DNA from 2 places in the Salimicrobium salexigens genome. Region 1 is predicted to be linked to the other one. Evidence: predicted binding sites of a transcription regulator. Region 1 holds the regulator's gene; the other holds the start of a gene.

Region 1 (7,868 bases):
CGAAGAAACTTATTACAAACTGTGGGGAGTTCTGCATGTACAAAAGCAGTGTATCGTTCGGCTCCACACCCAGTTCATTCTCGAGATATCCCGCGAGCCGCTCCACTTCATCGGTAAGACTCCGATACGTCAGCGTACCGCCGTAATAATTGATGGTCGTCTCGGGTAGGGTTAACGTTTTCGGCAGACGTGCCGGCCAAAATCGAAAGTGCTCCGTGTTCATATAAAATGACTCCTTTCCGTTTTGCATTTATGATCCCCCGGCTTACAGATGATACCGCTGTTTTTCAGCCGGGCCGTGTTCCGAAAAGGTATCCCCTTCATCCATCAGGACCGTCCCCGCCTCATTCAGCCGTGGTACAACGTCCATGATCCCACGCTGACTAACGTAGGCGACATCTTCATAAAACCCGTAATCCGACAGCATTTGTCCGACGCTCGATTGGGCCAGTACGCTCACTGCTTCCTCTTTCATGTTTTCATAAAATAATTGTGCCGACCTGGCGCTGTCCGTCAATTCAGCGTCATCCATCTCTCTTATAAGGCAGTGGATGAAATAACCGGCGCCGTAGTAGTCTTCCATGCAGAAATTGTTCCTTGATCCGGAACAGATCGCCACGATAGTTTCGTTATCATGTGTGTCGGCTATCCGCTTCCCTACCGCCTCCCCGTTCAGGAGAGAGGCGGTATATACTTTCTTCGCAGGTGCGGCCTTACGGATTGCGACTGTACCGTTTGTCGTTGATAAAATGATTGTTTTCCCGGCGACCTGGCTATTCAGAATGGAGGGGAGCGGATTTATGAAACCCTCCACAGGCAGACCGTCTGTTTCTCCGGCAAGCAGTATATCTTCAATCGGAGTATTCAGCTTCTCCTTCACACGGAACGCTTCCTTCGTGTCCAGCACGGGGACGATCCGTTCAGCCCCGGAGGCAAGACAAGAAGCTATCGTTGATGTAGCCAGCAGTACATCGAATACGACGGCGATTTTATTCCCGTTTATGTGCTGTTCCTCGATTTCCTCCTTTTTCCACAGCAGATGGATTTTCATTGTTGTATCCCACGCCTTCGCTATTATTTATTGCCTGTTTACCCGGGAGTTCCGGGCGTGTCCATATAGAGATTGTCTGTATCATACCTACTGGTTAGTATGTTCAAAATATTAAGATAATTGTAACAGAATATTGAAGTTTTTCAAGTTAAAAGTCACCATCCGAAAACTGATTTATGGAAATTCTCTCCATAAAAAATAAGATGACTCCGCCGTGCTGGCGAAATCATCTTATGCAGGTATATTCTTAATCATCCTGTACGCCTTTCATGAAGAATGCGAACGGAAGAGCTATGAACAGTACGGCAGAAGAGACGAGGAACGCTTCATTCAGCGTCTGCAGTGTCGCTTCCTGCATGTTCGTACCGACAGCAATCTGAGCCCGGCGCACTTCGTAATAGATCGAGAAGAAAACGATACCGAGCGAAGAGGCGATCTGCCGGATAATGTTGTTCATGGCGGACCCCTGGGCGACGTATTCATCAGGAATCGCGTTCATCCCGGTCGTCGTAGCCGGCATGTTACTCATGCCCATCCCGGCTCCGCGGATCGCATTCAGCAGTAGAATCCACCAGAACGGACTGGACGTCTCGAGCATCCCGAGTCCGACGGTTGAAATCCCCATAATCGCAAGACCCGGAGGAAGAACATATTTCGGCCCTTTTTTATCAAGGAGTCTCCCCCCGAAGGACATAAACACCCCGCTCATAGCTGCCGCCGGTAAGAACAGGAGCCCCGTCCATACTTCGTTCAGACCGTATACGTTCTGTATGAGAAGCGGCAGCAGAAAAATGCCCGAGAAGAGACCGATGGAAGCCGACGACGTAATCAGTATCGATATGGCGTACGTCGGCACTTTGAACACCGACAGATTCAAAAGCGGCTGTTCCTGACGTATTTCATACCGGACGAACACGAATATCAGAATCAGCCCGGTTGCGACAATACCCAGGTTCAGCGGTTCAAAAAGAATCTCCGGTGTACGTCCCCGTCCGAGGGCGAACAGTATCCCCCCGATTCCGGAAGTGACGAGCAGAAATCCGATGAGATCGAACCGTTTCTCCGGATCGCTCTCGGTCTGTTCCAGAAATTTCACAGACAATAGGAGTCCGATGAGACCGAACGGTATATTCACCGCAAACAGCCACGGCCACTCCAGCACCTGGATGAGCAGTCCGCCGACGGTCGGCCCGATTGCCGGCGCCACCATGGCCGCAACGCCGTAAATTCCGACGGCCAGTCCCCGCTCGTTTCTCGGGAACGAGTTGAATATAAGCGCCATCGCAATCGGCATCATAAGACCCCCGGCAGAGCCCTGGATCGCCCGGGAAGCGATGACCATGCCGAGGGAGCTGCTGAAGAAACCGGAAGTGGAACCGACGAGGAACAGAGTGAGACCGACGAGATAGACTTTCTTCTTCCCGAACCGGTCTCCGAAATAGCCGGTGAGCGGCATCGTCATACCCATCGACACCATGAAAATCGTCAATATCCATCCGGCTCCCACGGCAGTCGTATCGAATATTTCGATGAAGCGCGGCAGAACCGGATTTAACATACTATTGTTCAAAATGACGGTGAACGTCCCGAATAATACGGAGACGACGACCAGCCATTTTTCAGGTATTTTCGCCATAGTTTATCCTGACCTTTCGAATATCGAATTATTATTGACTATACCCTGCGTTTCACGAAAAGAAACTCTTCCAGGAAACGATAATAAAAAGCCCGGGGGAAGCCCCGGACCTCTCAATAGAGTAGTTGGTTACAGCGGATAATGCTTCAGAAAATAAGCAAGTGACTGCAGTTCGACAGACAAATCGATGTGATGCACGCGTACGGTAGGAGGAACGGAAATTCGCGCCGGTGTAAAGTTCAGAATCCCGGACACGCCCCGCTCCACCAGCCGATCCGTAATCCCCTGAGCTTCCTGGGACGGGACCGTCAGAATGGCCACCGACACGTTTCCCATCTTTTCTTCCAGATCATCGATATGAGCGACCGGCACACCGCCGATTTCCGTGCCGACGAGCCGGTCGTTCGCATCAAAAGCTACCACTATTTTCGTGTTGTTGTTTTTCATGAAGTTGTAGTTCAGAAACGCCGTTCCGAGATTCCCTACCCCGATCAGCGCGACTTCGGTCGTCTCATCCTGGTCGAGCGTTCTTCTGAAAAACTGCAGCAGATGTTCCACATTGTAGCCGTAGCCTTTTTTGCCGAGCGCTCCGAAATAAGAAAAATCCCGGCGTATCGTCGCAGAGTCCACTTTGACCGCGTCGCTCAGTTCCTTTGAAGAGACCCGCAGTTTCCCCTGTAAGTATAAGTTATTGATGAACCGGTAATATAAAGGCAGGCGTTTCGCCGTAGCCTGGGGGATCTTCATTTCATCACCCATGTCTCCTCCTCCTTCTTTCTCCTGTTCTATAGTTTATCAAAAAACGTGATGGATTTCACAAAGTTAGCACCTTTTGTTGCCCCTTCTGCTTTGTATGAGATACACTAAATAAGTCGAGGTGAAAAATTATGATACTAATGCAGCTGAATCAATTAACGAAGCGTTTTGGAGCTGAGTTAATTTTATCCGATATCGATTTGGAAGTACAAACAAACGACCGCATCGCCATCGTCGGAAGAAACGGAGCGGGGAAATCCACCCTGCTTAAAGTGATGGCCGGAGAGATGGGATATGAAGAGGGGAACATTTTCCAGTCCAAGGAGACAAGCGTCGGCTATCTGGAACAGCATAGCGGACTCGAGTCGAACGGAACGATCTGGGAGGAGTTCTCCCGCGTTTTCGATCATCTGAAGAATATGGAAGACAAACTGAGAAAAATGGAAAGTGAGATGGCGGACCCCGATCATTTCGCTTCTCCGGAGGAATACCAGGACTTTCTCGAAGAATACGACCGCAGGCAGAACGAATTCCAGATGGCCGGAGGGTACCGGTACGAAGCGGACATGAAAGCCGTACTGCAGGGACTCAGTTTCCCCGAATCCATGTGGGACCAGTCCATCACTACGCTGAGCGGCGGACAGAAGACGAGACTGGCACTCGGAAAACACCTGCTCACGAAACCGGACGTCCTCATTCTGGATGAGCCGACGAACCACCTGGATATCGACACGCTCACGTGGCTCGAGAACTATTTATCCTCCTACCCGGGTGCTGTCGTCATTGTCTCCCACGACCGCTATTTTCTCGATAAAATCGTAAACACTGTATACGAAGTCGCCCTGCAGCGGGTGAAGAAATACACCGGCAACTACAGCGACTATCTGAAGCAGAAGGAAGCGGACTTCGAACAGGAAATGAAGCAGTACGAGAAACAGCAGGGTGAAATCAAGAAGATGGAAGATTTCATTCAGAAGAATATCGTCCGGGCGACGACCAGTAAGCGGGCGCAGAGCCGGCGGAAACAACTCGAGAAAATGGAGAAAGTCGAAAAGCCGAAAGATGACGCGAAATCAGCAAAATTCACTTTTCAGATCGACAGACGGAGCGGAAATGATGTACTGAAAACGGATAATCTCGGTTTCGGTTATCCGGACAGCGATTATCTGTTCCGTGACGTGAGTCTGGACGTTTCCCGCGGAGATTCCATCGCTCTGATCGGCCCGAACGGCGTCGGAAAATCGACGCTTCTCAAACTGCTTACGGAAAAACTCAACCCGAGCCACGGCGATATTATGCTCGGTGCGAATGTACAGATCGGCTACTATGATCAGGAACAGAGCGAACTGAACCGGAAGAAGATGGTGCTCCATGAACTGTGGGACGACTACCCGATGGAAGATGAGAAGGATATCCGCACCATTCTCGGGAACTTCCTGTTCACGGGAGAGGACGTGCTGAAACCGGTGACCGCTTTGAGCGGCGGGGAAAAAGCCCGCCTGTCTCTCGCAAAACTTATGATGCAGAAAGCGAACCTGCTGATTCTCGACGAGCCGACGAACCACCTGGATCTCGACAGTAAAGAGGTCCTCGAAGCCGCTCTCGTCGACTATCCCGGAACGCTTATCTTCGTCTCTCACGACCGTTATTTCATCAACAAAATCGCCACGCAGATCGTGGAGATGCAGCCGGAGGAGACGCGCACGTTCCTCGGGGACTATGACTACTATCAGGAGAAAAAACGCGAGGAAGCGGAACTGAAGGCTATTGAAGAAAGAGAAAAAGGGAAACCGGAAGCAGCCGCTTCCACGGAAGGGAAACGCTCCTTTCAGGAAGACAAAGCCGCTAAACGGGAAGAACGGAAGCGCCTCCGCCGTATTGAAGAGATAGAAACCGAAATCGAGAGCTGGGAACAGAAAATCTCGGACAACGATGACGAGCTCTGCAAACCCGAAGTATATCAGGATTCCGGGAAATCAGGAGAACTGACGGAAGAAAACAGACAGGCAGAGCAAAAAATTGAAGCACTTATGGAAGAATGGGAAGAATTGCAGATCGAAGAATAAAAACAGGCACCTGGGGAGAATTCCTGACTGATTCTCAACAGGTGCTTTTATTTTATGAATAACTTTATCCCGAATGTTATCCACAGATAAACAGTATTTACACCAGTTTTCAACAGGTTTATCAACACTATCCACAGGAAAAACGGCAGTTACCCACATTTTTTATCCACGTCACCATTCCCGATTTTACGGTTTTCCACTTCATTCATCCACACTCCCTGCACATTCCTGTGTATAAGTGTGCAGTCTATACGAAAAAAACCTGCAGAAACGTAGTGTCTCTGCAGGCAGACGGTTTTCCTCAGTTCCGTCCTCTTTTCCCGTATTCCTCAAGGTCCAGCCCCGGATGAGCGTTCAGATCCCACCCGGCCCGGTGCCCCTGTCTGTAAGCGACAGCCCCGGCCGCAGCGATCATCGCCGCATTATCCGTACAGAACTTCAACGGAGGGATAAGCAATTCCTGACCCGTCTCCTGGAATGTTTCCAAAAGTCGTGCGCGGAGGCCGCTGTTGGCAGCCACCCCTCCGGCTACGATCACCTGTTTCACTCCGTAGGCTTCGGCTGCTTTTTTCGTTTTTGTGGATAACACTTCTACCACACTTTCCTGAAAGCTAGCTGCTACATCCTCCGGTCGGAATTCCTCACCTTTCTGGCCTGCATTGTGAAGCTTGTTGGTCACTGCAGACTTCAGGCCGCTGAAACTGAAATCGAAAGATCCCTCTTCCAGCCAGGCTCTCGGGAAATCGATGACCGGCTCCCCGGCAGCTGCCAGTTTGTCGATTTCAGGACCGCCGGGATAAGGGAGCTTCAAAAGACGGGCCACTTTGTCGTACGCTTCCCCGGCAGCGTCGTCCCTTGTCTCACCGATGACTTCGAAGTCGTTGTGCCCTTTCATAAGGACGAGTTCGGTATGCCCCCCGGATACGACGAGTGCAAGCAGAGGAAATTCGAACTCTTTTTCAAGCCTGCTGGCATAAATATGACCGGCGATATGATGGACACCGACGAGCGGCTTCTGTCTGGCGAAAGCGATGCCTTTGGCCGCGTTCACTCCGACGAGAAGTGCACCCACGAGACCCGGGCCTTCCGTCACTCCGATCGCATCCATATCATCAAGAGTCATTCCGGCCTCCTGCAGTGCCTCCTCGAGGGTTACCGTAATCTGTTCAATATGATGCCTCGAAGCGATCTCAGGGACTACACCGCCGAAACGTTTATGACTTTCAATTTGGGAAGCCACCACGTTTGCCACGAGTTCTGTTTCATTTTTGATGACGGCTACTGCCGTTTCGTCACAGCTTGTTTCAATAGCCAGCAAATACTGATCGTTATTCATAATTTCACCCACATAACTAAAGCATCTTCCCCGTTATCCGGGTAATAGCTTTTTTTTATTGCGCCCGGTTTAAAACCGAAGCGGCGGTACATATGCTGAGCAGTAGTGTTCGTCACACGCACTTCAAGCGTAATTTGAAGGACTCCCGCCTGTTTTGCGCGGGCCATGACTTCTGCAAACAGTCTCTGCCCATATCTCTTCCCGCGGGACTCCGGATGAATGGCCAGGTTTGTAATGTGTGCTTCTTCATAAACGAGCCATATCCCGCAGTAGCCGATTACTTTTCCCTTATCCTCTATAAGAAAGTATACGGCGTAAGGATTGTATTCCAGTTCTTCCAAAAACGTATCTTCCGGCCACGGGTCCGGAAAAGTCGCCCGTTCCACCTGCACCACCCGACTTATGTCCTCCGTCGTCATTCTTCTGACGCCACCCACCTGCTACTTCTCCTTTTGTCTGAGCCATTTCTGTTCAGCTTCCGGCAGGCGCAGGTAGTTGGGCATAAGTGTATGGAGCGAAGAGGCCGGTTTTTTCATGGCTGACAGAGCCAGATACGACGGTCTCGCATAGCGGTGGGCCGCTCCCGGAAAAACAGCCCGTTCTCCGAGCTCCTGTTCAATCATTTCACGAAAAGCAGATTCGTCCTGACTGATGAAAAGAACGGACTGTTTCATGTCGTGCAGCCGTTCAAGCCACGTCTTCATATCTATATTCTCTTCTTCCATCACTACATTCATCTCTTCATCATAAAGTCCCGTATACACACGACCCCGTCTGGCGTCAAAGAACGGGCAGATAAGGCCTTTGAAAAAGGTCCCCTGCCTTGCCAGTACTTCAAGACTGGAAACGCCGACGACCGGGATATTGAGAGCAAAAGCCATCGATTTAGCTGTAGCCATCCCGATGCGCACGCCAGTGAAAGACCCCGGCCCGTGCGCTACGGCAATCTGATCCAGTTCATCCGGAGACGTGTCCGTTTCCCTCATCATCTGCTCAATTGCAGGCATAAGCCGTACGGAGTGA
Region 2 (7,868 bases), on a different contig from region 1:
GGTCGCATCCTGAAGTACAGGAGTCAGACTTTCCGGAAAAGAGTAAGTTACATTCTCCATGGAAAAAGAAAGCGGTCCGGATGGTTCGAGGGAGACATCTCCCGAGTGCCTGCCGGTCTGTCCGGGAAGGGAGAACAGGCGCTCCGCTGCGTTTCTGTTATCTTCCAGATGCCTGGGCACGTTCGCCATAGGACCGGCATCTTCAAATACCATGAGAGAAATCATGATGAACATGGCAAGGAAAATCCCGTCCAGCTCCCCGGCTCCGATCTGCCAGACGGAAACGAGAACAACAGCCCACGTCGCTGTCAGAGAAGCCAGCAGATTCCATCCTTCTCCGCCAGCCATCTGCAGCTGCTGCCGTTCATGAGCAGCTTCGTATGTCTCCATCGATTCCCTGAGATCGGCCTCTGTTTCCTCCTGTTTCTGATATATCTTCAAATCACGGAAGCCGTACAGCCACTCTGCAAGCTTCGTGGAGAGAATGCCACGACCTTCTCTTACGGAATATTGGCTCTTCCGCTGTTTCAGTGTAGCTATGAACGGAATCACCACTCCTACGATGACCAGGCCGAGAAAGAATAGGAGAGCGAGCATCCATGAGAAAAAAGTAGTGAAAATGATAGTGCTCAAAAACACGATGAGAAGCACAATCGGGGGATAATAAACCCGCAGGAAGAAGTTCTGCAGGCTCTCCACGTCCCCGATGACCCGTGCGAGAAGATCCCCGCTCCGGTATTTCCGGAATATGTGGGGCACTTCGGGCTCAAGCATTTCAAAAAATCGGGTCCGGATATGACTTAAAATCGTGAAGGTGGCCCGGTGCGAAAACAGCCGTTCCACATACCGCCCGAGCGCTCTTGTAAAACCGAACAGTTTCACCATGGCGATAACGATAATGAGCGTATACAGAGGCGGAGCGAGAGCAGCTTTTGAAATCAGGTATCCGCTGGCGCCGAAGAGCCCCACTGTCGTCAGGCCGGCCAGCACCCCGAAGACGATGGAAAACCATATATCCTTCTTTTCTCTTGCTACAAGAGCCAATACAGTTCGCAGTTCCTTCATTGCACTTCCACTCCCTGGCTCGCCGTCGTCATCCGGCGGTATTCATCCACGGTGCCGAAAAGTTCTTCATGTGTTCCCTGACCTGCCACACGGCCGTCTTCCAGAAACAGAATTTCATCCGCTTCCCGTATAGTATGCAGGCGGTGGGCCACCGTAATCGTCGTTGCGTGCTGCGACAGTTCCGTCAGTGATTCGCTCAAAATACGTTCCGTCTCCAGGTCCAGCCCGGTTGTAGGTTCATCGAGAAGAACGATGTACGGATCTTTCAGGAATGCCCGGGCGAGCGCCAGCCGCTGTTTTTCTCCTCCGGAAAGACCTCTTCCCCCTTCTCCTAACGGGGTATTCATCCCGTCTTCCAATCGCTGCGTCAACTCGTAAAGACCTGCTTTTCTCAAGGCGGTCTCCACTTCTTCCGGAGAAGGCCGTCCACCGGCTCCGATAATAATATTTTCTTTCAATGTTCCCGAGAAGATGTAGGGATCCTGGGAAATATAGCTGACGTGATTCATCCATTCATCCTCACGATACTCATGCAGGTCCTCCTCTTCCACCTCGATCGTTCCTTCTTTCACCGGCATCAGTCCGCTGATCAGGTGTAGGAGCGTCGATTTTCCGGAACCGGTCCGTCCGGCAATTGCAAGGTTTTTCCCCGGCGTAAGGTCTACGCTGACAGGTCCGGTGTGAAACCCGTCTTCTCCGTAGCGATACGTTACGTCACGAAGCACGATATGAGGCGGATGGGATAATGGAAGCTCTTTCTCCCCCCACTGTATCTCGTCTTCCGGTTTATTGATCTCCTCAAAAACCTTCGACGCTGCTCCCATGCTTGTCCGACCTGTATGAAAAGCGAAACCGAGCTGCTTCAGATAGTTATAGAACTCGGGCGCGAGAATAAGAATGAAGAAAGCTGTGAAAAAGTTCATATTTTCAAATATGATCAGCTGCAGAGCAATTTCAAGAGCAATGAGGCCGATGCTCAGCATAGAAATGAGTTCCAACATGAGGGAAGACACGAACGCCGTTTTCAGCACTTCCATCGTCGCATCCCGGAACCTCAGACTGCTGGTTTCAATCGTCTCTTTCTGTGCTTTCGCTTTACGGAACAGTTTCAGCGTGGTCAGGCCCTGCAAAATATCGAGGAATTTTCCGGACAGTTCATTCATTCCCTCCACTTTCTCCTCTGACTTCTCTTTTGTTTTCATCCCGATGATTATATAAAAAAGCGGAATGAACGGCGAAGTGGCCAGGATGATAAAAGCGGAGTTCAAATGGATAACTGCAATCGTGACAAAAAGGAAAAGAGGTACGATCAGTGACTGGATCACCTGAGGCACGTAGCCGCTGAAATAACTGTCCGTCTCTTCCACTGCATCCATGAAAACGCTCACCCGCCGCCCGGCTTCCACCTGTCCTGATTCCCCGACGGATGCTCCCGATATTTTGTGAAGCAGCCGTTCTCTCATCATACGTTTGGCTCCAGAGGCCAGCCGGACCCCGGTGCGGGCTATCGCAGTACTGACACCCGTACGGATCCACAATACTCCGAGCAGGAGTGTCAGCGGTACGAGCACAGCCGACAGACCTCCCCCTTCTACAAAAACGCGGTCCACGATTGTAACGAACAGATACCCCTGCCCGATAATACTTACAGCCAGCAGTAGGGCAGCGAGAACAATCACCGAAACTTTTTTCCACTCTTTTTTCAACAGCAGATTCCATTCTTTCATTCCCGTTACCGCCTTTCCAACGTGAATCATTTCACAATTAATTATACGCGATACAGCAGGGAATTTAAAGAAAAGCAGTTCTTCTTCATGGACCTATAAAAAACCGGCCCGGGAACGTTCCATCATTTAAGATGTACCGCCTCCGGACCGGTTCAGTGCTCTGTTTTTTATTTTACGATAAAGTCTGACTCCAGTCGATAACTGCTTCGCCTTCCAGAAAACGTTCGGCGTCCATCGCTGCCATGCAACCTGTACCGGCAGCTGTAACCGCCTGACGATACTTCGCATCCTGCACATCACCGCAGGCGAATATACCATCTACGTTCGTATTGGTCGTTCCGGGATCCACGAGCAGATACCCTTTTTCATCCATGTCCAGTTTTCCTCTCACGAACTCCGTATTCGGATTGTGACCGATAGCTACGAATACTCCGTCCGTTTCAATGACTTCTTCTTCTCCTGTATCGTTATCCTGCACTTTGAGTCCACTTATCTTCAGACCGTCCGACTGCATTTCCACCGGTGACTTATTAAGTGCCCACGTTATTTTTTCGTTGGCTTTGGCACGGTCCTGCATGATTTTGGAAGCTCTCAGTTCGTTGCGCCGGTGGACGATCTGCACTTCCCTTGCAAACTTCGTCAAAAAGTTCGCTTCTTCCATCGCGGAATCTCCGCCCCCGACTACAACCAGTTTCTTATCGCGGAAAAAGAAGCCGTCACACGTAGCGCAGGTGCTTACGCCTTTCCCTATGTTCTCTTTCTCCCCGGGAATTCCGAGCATTTTGGCGGAGGCCCCGGTAGAGATAAGCAGGCTTCTCGTTTCAATATCCTCCATACCGTTGATTTTCAGTTTGAAAGGGCGGTCGGAAGTATCCACCTCTTCCACCCATCCTCTTTTGAATTCGGCTCCGAAACGTTCGGCCTGTTTCTTCATATCATCCATCAGCTGCGGACCCATAATACCGTCCGCAAAACCGGGGTAGTTCTCCACTTCCGTAGTCAGGGTAAGCTGCCCTCCCGGTTCCGGTCCTTCGATGACCAGCGGTTCCATATTCGCGCGGGCCAGGTAAATCGCTGCTGTAAGTCCTGCAGGTCCTGTGCCGAGTATAACTGTCTTATATGTCATAAATGACCCCTCCTATAAATCTTCCTACTCCCCCATACCCTCCTCGGTAGAAAAACATTCATTTTTTTATGGGTAAGGGTTAGCATATTGTGACACAGAGGTATAAAATGGAGGGATATAACGACAAAAGAGGTGTTCAATCCATGTTACATAATCCGACCGGAAAGGAACGTTTCGGCCTGGCCCTTCTGCTTGGAATGCTGGGGATTATGGGGCCGCTCAATATAGATATGTATTTACCGAGTTTCCCGGGAATCGCCCGGGACCTCGCGACGACCGCTTCCATGGTCCAGCTGAGCTTAACCGCCTGCCTCATCGGACTTGCGATAGGTCAAATCGTTGTCGGCCCCATCAGTGATGCTTCGGGCAGAAAAAGACCGCTCACAGTTTTCCTGTTTCTGTTCGCTATCGCATCCCTGCTCTGTGCGCTTGCTCCGAATATTTATATTCTCATCATCGCAAGATTTCTCCAGGGATTCACGGCCTCCGCAGGAGTCGTCCTGTCCCGTGCTGTCGTCCGTGACGTGTTCGACGGGAGGGAGCTGACGAAATTTTTCGCTCTTCTGATGGTCATCAATGCTACAGCACCGATGATTGCACCGATGGCCGGCGGAGCGATTTTATGGTTCCCTTTTTCTTCATGGCACACGATTTTTTACTTTCTCTCCTTACTCGGCCTGATTATCGTATTTACCGTGACGTGGAAACTGCCGGAGACGCTCCCGAAAGAAAGAAGGATCCCGAGTTCCGTCGGTGCTTCCGTAAAAACGATCGGGCGGCTGCTCGTGGATCGCTCCTTCATCGGCTACGCTCTCACAATCGGCTTCGTTCACGGAGGAAGCTTCGCCTACGTATCGGGTACACCGTTCGTTTATCAGGGGATCTACGGAGTGAGTCCCCAAGTGTTCAGTATCCTGTTCGGAATTAACGGGCTTGCCATTATTACAGGGAGCTTTCTGATCGGACGTCTCGGAGGGATCATCCACGAGCGGAAACTGCTCCAGACCGCCGTCATTACTGCTGTGGCTGCGACGTTTTTTCTCCTGATCATGACGATCACGAAAGGACCTCTGCCCACTCTCGTCATATCCATCTTCATTTATATGACTTGCATGGGGATGGTACTTACCAGTACTTTTACCCTGGCTATGGAGAAACAGGGGCACCGGGCCGGGAGTGCAAGTGCCGTACTCGGCATGCTTCCTCTCCTGTTCGGGGCTGCCGCTTCACCGCTCGCCGGACTGGATGAATCGACAGCCGTGCCTATGGGGCTCATTCTGTTTTCGACTTCCTCACTCGGCCTCGTTACTTTCTTTACGTTAGCCCGGCCTTACGCAGTCAAAAAGGTCTGAACGTTTGACAGGAAGCCCGAGGGGGAAAACAGAGGTACCTTAACTCAGGAGGAGAAGAGCTTATGGAAGAAACTGCACCCCACTCCCGTGTAAGCTGTACCAACGAATACGGCTCTTTAAAAAAAGTGATTGTCACCCCGCCCGATTATATGAAAATAACGGAACCGATCAATGAAACACAAAAACACTATAAAAATTCGAACATAAACCGGGAACGTGCCGCCGGTGAACATGCCGGTTTCCTGGATATACTGCGAAAAAACGGAGTTGAAGTCCTTGAGTTACCGGCTTTCCCGGATCTCCCCGAACAGGTTTTCACAAGAGATGTTGCTTTTGCTGTCGGAGAAAGGCTGGTCCTCGCTTCTATGGAAGAACCCGTACGTCAGGGCGAATCCGAAAGACTGAAAGAATGGCTTGATATGTACTCCATCCCTTATGAACGTTCCCCGGACGGTCACATTGAAGGAGGCGACGTTCTCACAGACGGGGACGTTATATGGGTGGGACGTGCCAAACGTACATCCAGCGACGCAGTGAAAGATTTGAAGAAGAGGTTCCCCGGCTATTCGGTCGAACCCCTGCCGCTGGAAGAAGACATACTTCACCTCGACTGTGTCCTTTCCATCCTGGATCAGGAAACTACCATCGTTTATCCTCCCGCTTTCTCAGAAGGGGGACTCCGGAAAATTAAAACCCGGTATCCGGTTACGATACCGGTCACAGAGAACGAACGGTTTTACATGGGACCTAACATCCTGTCTCTCGGAAACCGCACCGTAGTCAGCCTCCCTTTCCAGGAAAGAATGAACAACGAATTACGTTCACTCGGATTCCACGTTATCGAACATGATTTTTCGGAAATCATTAAATCAGGCGGTTCCTTCCGCTGCTGCACCCTGCCGCTGATCAGAGATTGAAAAGGCGCACCCTGCTTACCCCTGAATTCCTGCACCCAGTGTTTTCATAAAGGGGCAAAGTTGTCTAGAATGTAAATGAAAACGATGTTACAATAATTCTTGGCTTACCAACCGTTTATACAGGAGCTTCCGGACTATTATTTCAGTTCGGGCTTTTTATCTATAAAATAATGAAAAAGGAGTCCATTATGCTCAAACAACAACCATTTATCCCCGTAGTCCTCGGAGCGAATATCGGCACGTACAGTATCGTCCGCTCCTTTCACGAAGCCTATAATGTAAAGTCGATCAGTCTTTCCAAACAGACTGCAGGACCGATAGACAAGTCGTCCATTATTGTCCCTATGACAGAAAAGTCGATGGGAGAGGAAGATGTTTTGCTCGCCAAATTGAAAAAAATCGGCAGCATGTACCCTGATCAGCCGAAAATACTTATTGGAAGCAACGACTGGCATATTGAATCCATCGTTGATTTCCATGGAAAACTTGGCGATGACTGGGTTATTCCGTATGTGGACAATCAGACGCTTCAAAAAATAATCCATAAGACAAGTTTCTACGATATTTGTGAAAAAGTAGGAGTCCCTTACCCGAAATACACCTATTTGAATGATGATGCCTCTCCGGGCGACGATGTGAACTTTTCCTTCCCCGTGGTTATAAAGCCTACCGACCGGGCCCTGTATGAATCCACCGATTTCGAAGGTAAGAAGAAAGTATTCATATGCGAGAACCGGGAGGAACTTGAGGATGTCACTGCCAGACTTAAAAAAGCCGGTCTTCATAAAAGTGTCATCCTGCAGGAATATGTACCGGGTGATGATTCAGCAATGAGGATATTGACTTTGTATGTGGGTCAGGATGGCGAAACGAAGTTGGCGTCGTATGGCCAGGTGCTGCTGGAAGACCACACACCCGGTGGCAGAGGGAACCCTTTGGCTATAAGAACGTTCAGTAACGACGAAGTAGTCGAACATGCAAAGAAAATCGTGGAACATACCGGTTTCACAGGAATTGCGAACTTTGATATTAAGTATGACCAAAGAGACGGAAAATATAAGTTTTTCGAACTGAACCCCCGTTTGGGACGAAGTAACTATTATATGACAGTTGGAGGACACAACCCTGTAGAATATTACGTAGAAGAGCATCTGCAGAAACGGGAGATCACTCCTGTGAAAGCGGAAAATGAAAAGCTTTATACGGTCGTTCCCAAGAAGCTTTTGTTGAAATACATCGCAGACAGCGAACTCAAGAAGACGATAAAGAGAATGTTTAAGGAAAATAAAGCCATAAACCCTATGTTTAACTTCAGTGTGGAAAAAAGCCCCAAACGACGCTTCTACGTATATGCTTCCACTATGAACTTTTATAAGAAATTCAAGCAGCACCCGCCTTTTGAAAAAGAATAAGTTCCCAATAAAACCAAACAGAGGCACCAGAACCGAACGACAGTTTTCGGTTCTGGTGCCTCTGTTATTCATTAAATCATGGTCATAGACGCGGGTTACGCTTTTCTTGATCCAGCTTCAGCGTCCAGAAATTCATGTCATAAGCAGCACGGATCAGTGGAAGGAAAAACCGCCTTTCACGTGACCGGTCTGCTTATGCCCTTGTTTCTAATCGGACGCTTACGCTTTTCTTGATCCAGCTGCAACTTCCAGAAGTCCGTAAGGTAAGC

What was found. The regulator Rex, encoded in region 1, represses fermentation and respiration genes when NADH is low (regulators of the CRP and FNR family bind a similar motif). The targets are predictions, from matches to a motif close to TTGTGAAATATTTCACAA.
Region 2: a site for Rex is predicted at 2,812-2,829, ahead of cydD (thiol reductant ABC exporter subunit CydD). Genes of this name have one in related genera too.

Annotation. Positions count from the first base shown of each region.
Region 1 covers NZ_FTOK01000015.1:3,209-11,076, reverse strand. The annotation lists gene BW931_RS12625 (long-chain-fatty-acid--CoA ligase) at 1-223, opposite strand, end outside; gene BW931_RS12620 (2-phosphosulfolactate phosphatase) at 266-1,051, opposite strand; gene BW931_RS12615 (MDR family MFS transporter) at 1,299-2,687, opposite strand; gene BW931_RS12610 (redox-sensing transcriptional repressor Rex) at 2,817-3,446, opposite strand; gene BW931_RS12605 (ABC-F family ATP-binding cassette domain-containing protein) at 3,575-5,509, shown strand; gene tsaD (tRNA (adenosine(37)-N6)-threonylcarbamoyltransferase complex transferase subunit TsaD) at 5,811-6,845, opposite strand; gene rimI (ribosomal protein S18-alanine N-acetyltransferase) at 6,842-7,282, opposite strand; gene tsaB (tRNA (adenosine(37)-N6)-threonylcarbamoyltransferase complex dimerization subunit type 1 TsaB) at 7,286-7,868, opposite strand, start outside.
Region 2 covers NZ_FTOK01000007.1:93,413-101,280, forward strand. The annotation lists gene cydC (thiol reductant ABC exporter subunit CydC) at 1-1,065, opposite strand, end outside; gene cydD (thiol reductant ABC exporter subunit CydD) at 1,062-2,792, opposite strand; gene trxB (thioredoxin-disulfide reductase) at 2,965-3,918, opposite strand; gene BW931_RS09905 (Bcr/CflA family efflux MFS transporter) at 4,062-5,270, shown strand; gene BW931_RS09910 (dimethylarginine dimethylaminohydrolase family protein) at 5,333-6,187, shown strand; gene BW931_RS09915 (carboxylate--amine ligase) at 6,376-7,599, shown strand.